DNA from 2 places in the Pseudodesulfovibrio cashew genome. Region 1 is predicted to be linked to the other one. Evidence: riboswitches for the same ligand, from Rfam matches in the RefSeq annotation. Region 1 holds a riboswitch; the other holds the start of a gene.
The links. Region 1 has a riboswitch for cobalamin ahead of GM415_RS11500 (sirohydrochlorin cobaltochelatase). Riboswitches for the same ligand answer to the same signal wherever they lie in the genome.

Region 1 (2,390 bases):
AAATCACTGAGCCAAAAGATCGGCAAGAAGCTCGACTTTGTTGTTCGCGGAGACGAACTCGCTCTGGACAAGACCATCGTCGAATCCCTCAACGAACCTCTGGTTCACCTGCTCAGGAACGCTGTTGACCACGGCCTCGAGGACGCGGAAGGCCGCAAGCAGGCGGGCAAGAACGACACCGGCAACGTCACCCTGGCCGCCTGGCGCAAGGGCGACAGCGCCTTCATCCAGGTCAAGGATGACGGCAAGGGCCTCGACCCGGATCGCATCCTGAACAAGGCCATTGAAAAAGGGTTGGCAGAAGAAGACAAGGAATACGAAAAGGACGAAATCCTCAACTTCGTGCTCCAGTCCGGCTTCTCCACCGCCGAAAAGATTACCGACGTCTCGGGACGAGGCGTGGGCATGGACGCCGTGGTCAACTCCATCCGCAACACCCTCGACGGCGACGTGACCATCGAGAGCGAACTGGGCAAGGGCGCGGCCTTCACCATTTCCATTCCGCTTGACCGCTCGGCCAACGAAGGCATCGTGGATGCCCTGGTTGCCAGGGTCGGCGGCGAAACCTACATCGTACCCAGCCGCGACGTGGTCGAAATCTACATGCCCAAGCTGCACGAGGTGGTGGAGCTGCCCGACGGACGCGAGACCGTGGACGTACGGGGCGAGGTCCACTCCCTGCTCCGTCTGGCCGACCTGCTCGACCTGGAGCCCGAAGTAAAGGACATCCGCATGGCCCAGGCCATTGTGGTCCGTGTGGGCGATTACAAGGCCGCCATCCTTGTGGACGAAGTGCTCCGACAGCAGCAGGTGGTCATCACCGGTTTCACCGTGCCCGTGGAGGAGATTTTCCATATCCCCATCCTCGGCTACGGCATGATGGGCGAATCGGATGCACTGGTCATCGACACCGAGGAAATGCTCCAGCACTTTCAGAATCGAGTCCACCAGGGCAAACGCAAGGACGCAACCGAGTAGCCCCGCTTCTTGACTTCACCAGGCGGAAGAGCATAATACAGCGCACTTCAGGTGTTATTGCGACTTGATAGGGAATCCCGTGCGAATCGGGAGCGGACCCGCCGCCGTGACGTCCTTATGAACCGTCTTCACATATGCCACTGGGAGAATCCCGGGAAGGCGAAGACGGGAGGGACCAGCCGGAAGACCTGCCTGAAAACGATACCGGTTTGCCTCGGTGGTACGTGGGCTTGCCGCCAAGGTGACACGAAGGGAAAAAACGGTTCCCCTTCCTCGTATGCGTGAGGAAGGGGATTTTCTTTTCCCCAATCAAGCCCCTCCTCCCAGGGAGGTTCCATGTTCCGTTTTCCGTTCCGCCCGCTCTGCGTGGCGCTGACCCTTTGTCTCGTCCTGACCGCCGCCCCGGCCTTGGCCGGGCACAAGGCCGATGGCGCCGCCAAACAAGCCATCGTTCTGGCTGCTTTCGGCACGTCCTACCCCACGGGCCTCGACTCCATCCTCAACATCAAAACCCGCGTTGAAAAGGCCTACCCCGGCGTGCCGGTCAGGCTGGCCTTCACCTCCTCGATCATCCGCAAAATCTGGAGCAAACGTCGCCATGACCCCGAGTGGCAGAAGGCCAACCAAGACGTTCCGCGAGAGGTCCTGTTTGTGAAAAGCCCGCTGGCCACCGTGGCCGACCTCCAGGACGAGGGATACAAGGATCTCGCGGTCCAGACCCTGCACGTCTTCGCGGGTGAGGAATTCTCCGATCTTACCAATATGATGATCGGCCTTCGCTCCATCCGCACGGTCAAGGCCAAGTCCATTCCCTTCAACAAGCTGCGTCTCGGCCGCCCGGCCCTGGGCATGCCCGGTGACGCTTACCCCTACACCGACGACATCGCCGCTGCGGCTGCTGCTCTCAAGGGCGACGTGGACGAGGCCAAGAAGATGGGTGCCACCCTGGTCTACATGGGTCACGGCAACGACTTCTATTCCACCGGCATCTATTCCGAATTCCAGCACGTCATGCAGACCTCCCACGACTACCCCGTCTTTGTGGGCTGCGTGGAAGGCTTCCCCGGGTTCGATGAACTCGTGGCCGAACTCAAGGCCACAGGGAAGAAAAAAATCCTGCTCAAGCCCTTCATGGTCGTTGCCGGTGATCACGCCTCCAACGACATGGCCGGCGATGAAGACGACTCCTGGAAGGTCATGCTGACCAGGGCAGGCTTCTCCGTAACCACCCAGTTGCGGGGTCTCGGCTCGGTTGACGCCTGGGCCGACCTGTACGTGAACCATCTGAAGGACGCCATGGCACAGAGCCATATGCTCCCCAGGTAAACGAATGCAAAACGCTCCCCGCAATCCCGCCCGCGCCGGTCTGCTGATCGCCCTGCTCGCCCTCTGTCTGGGCGTGCTGGCGATCC
Region 2 (2,390 bases), 510 kb from region 1:
TTCTCCTCGATCCTGTCATACTCGATTCCAACGAGGAGGCTGCCGAACTCACCCGTGGTGATGTCCACCCCGCTCCTCAATCCGCCGGAGATGGTGTCGATTTCCGTGTCGTGTTCGTTCCAGACATAGCCGCTCCGCACGGCGTAGCCTCGCGCATACCAGCCCGTCCGGGCTTGGCCGCGATCCGTGGTCCAGTCAAAGGCGAGCCGCTGGTACTCGGTCTCGCTGTTATCCGTGGCGCTTGGGTAGCGGCCGGAGCCGGGCGACCCCTTGTCCGCGTAGTTCCAGATGGCGGCCATATGGAGACGGCGGTCTTCGGCCTGGCGGTATGTCAGGCTTGCGGCTACTCCCCGGTCGGTCAGTTGGGAGTTCTCGATTTCGTCTCCGCCTCCGGTGGTGTAGCTTCCCTGCCGCTCTCCGTGGGCAGCGGCAGCGTAGCCGAGGGTGTCACCGTCAGTTGCGCCGGAGACGCTCGCGGCAAGCCGGTATTGGCCGAAGGTCCCGACCTCTGCCCCCACGTTTCCGGAGAGCCCTCCCTTGCCCCGGCGGGTGATGATGTTGATTACGCCGCCCATGGCCGAGCCGCCATAGATGACGGACCCCGGACCGCGCACGACCTCGATACGGTCCACGTTGTCCACCGGCAGGGAGCTGACGCGGCCTGTCCCGGCCCGCATGCCGTCAACGAGGATCAGCGTTCTGCTCTTCAGGTCGGTCCCGACCATGCTGTTGCTCCGGAAGCCGCGAATGCCCACCGAAGAGTAGTCCTGGCCGTACTTGTGGAAATGGCCGGGGACATACTTTGCCAGCACGTCGGAAATGTCCTTTGCGTCCGACTTCCGTATGTCTTCCGAGGAGATGATCTGGACCTGGACCGGGACTTCCCTGTCCGGCATCGGGGTGGACGTGGCGGTGACCACGATCTCCGGCATTACGCCGGCCGACGCCGTTGGGACGGGGACCTCCGCCCAGGCTGTTGAAGTTGAGATGAGAAATGCCAGCAGCATCGCTACGACACGCATGAAAAAAACCTCCTGTTGCAGCGTTACAGGAGGCTCCGAGGGGGTATAATGAGAAAACCGACCGGGGCCCAAAGGGCGGCGGATGTGTTCTCAGGCTTTGCCTCGAAGCCTTCAAAATCCACCTTTTGGGCTGGTCTCCCGGCTCGAGGATTATCCTACCGGCCGCGCCTTCCCAGGAATTTCCCAGTGGCTGCGTGCGGCTTTCGTCCCCTCTCACGGTTGCGGGCCAGCGTCGGTTTCTCACCGAACTTCCCAATTATCCCTGCAAGGCAGGGACCCGAAAGGTATGTATGGAATAGCCACGGGCTCGAACATGTGAACATGCTAGAGCCCAACGAAGATGGGTAGTTATTCAATATACCGGACGGCTGTCAAGCTGTGTGGCTTCCGGCAATGAAACAGGGCCTGGAGGGGTGTCCTTCCAGGCCCTGCCGCGATCTTTGCGTAAAGAATACTGTGATACCCGGTGGCGCAACGGACCCCTTTCGCGTGGCTCGGATCGGGAGCTATGCCGCGAGACGGTTCGCTCGGCGCTTCCGACGACTTGAGAGGTGCCGTGGCGTTGAACGGGGAATCGCGCCGTCGGACCCGGCCCGGCATGTCGGCGAACATGGTATCTTGTGCGGCGGAACGTTATTCCCCGTTGCCGTCCTGCTGGTCCTGCTTGCGGCGGCGCATCATCCTCTTGATCGGGTACCAGAGGAAACCGAAGATAGCCGCCACCACCGCCGCGACCAGCGCGAGAAAGGAGCCGATGGCCGACAGCCCGGCCCCCGGGCCTATGTAGGCCTCGGCAACGGCGGGACAGCCTATCAGGAACAGGACGAAACAGACGCTTAGAAGTATGGCGGTCATGGGATTACCTCATGGTTTGGATATGCTGGCACAAGCATATACGTTAATTTGTCCGGCTTGTCTTCCGGGTCTACCTGCCGAAGATCGTGTTGAATTGGGCCGGAAGACGCTGAACTCCGTCCAGGGCTCCCAGGATATTCTCCCCCGCCACGTTGTGGTAATCCCACACGATTTCCCCACCCGGCGCGACTTCGAAGGCGCGGCCGCCCCGAGTCTCGGTGATGAGCAGGTTTCCGTTGGGCAGCCATTGGTGCTTGCCCATTATGTCGGTGAAGAAGGGGGTCGCATCTGTTCCCTCGTAGATGGTCTCGGTCTTGCCCGAGGGTGCGTGCTCCAGCACTATGCGGCTGGATGGATGAGCCGCGCCCGTAATGTTGTTGTTGTCGAATACGGAGAAACTGTTTCCGTCGACGAAGTCGGGGTCGTGCTGCCGCACGTACTTGCCGATGGAGGCGTATTTGACCTTGCCGTCGGGCGTGAGCACCAGGATGGCGTTTGGGTTGCGCAGGGAGA

Region 2: it holds a riboswitch for cobalamin, as region 1 does, so the genes downstream of both, GM415_RS09200 (TonB-dependent receptor plug domain-containing protein) here and GM415_RS11500 (sirohydrochlorin cobaltochelatase) in region 1, are expected to answer to the same signal.

The regions. Positions count from the first base shown of each region.
Region 1 is NZ_CP046400.1:2,565,563-2,567,952, reverse strand. It holds gene GM415_RS11505 (chemotaxis protein CheA) at 1-978, shown strand, start outside; cobalamin riboswitch at 1,011-1,188, shown strand; gene GM415_RS11500 (sirohydrochlorin cobaltochelatase) at 1,315-2,304, shown strand; gene GM415_RS11495 (FecCD family ABC transporter permease) at 2,309-2,390, shown strand, end outside.
Region 2 is NZ_CP046400.1:2,060,513-2,062,902, forward strand. It holds gene GM415_RS09200 (TonB-dependent receptor plug domain-containing protein) at 1-1,022, opposite strand, end outside; cobalamin riboswitch at 1,134-1,318, opposite strand; gene GM415_RS09205 (hypothetical protein) at 1,656-1,877, opposite strand; gene GM415_RS09210 (arylsulfotransferase family protein) at 1,948-2,390, opposite strand, start outside.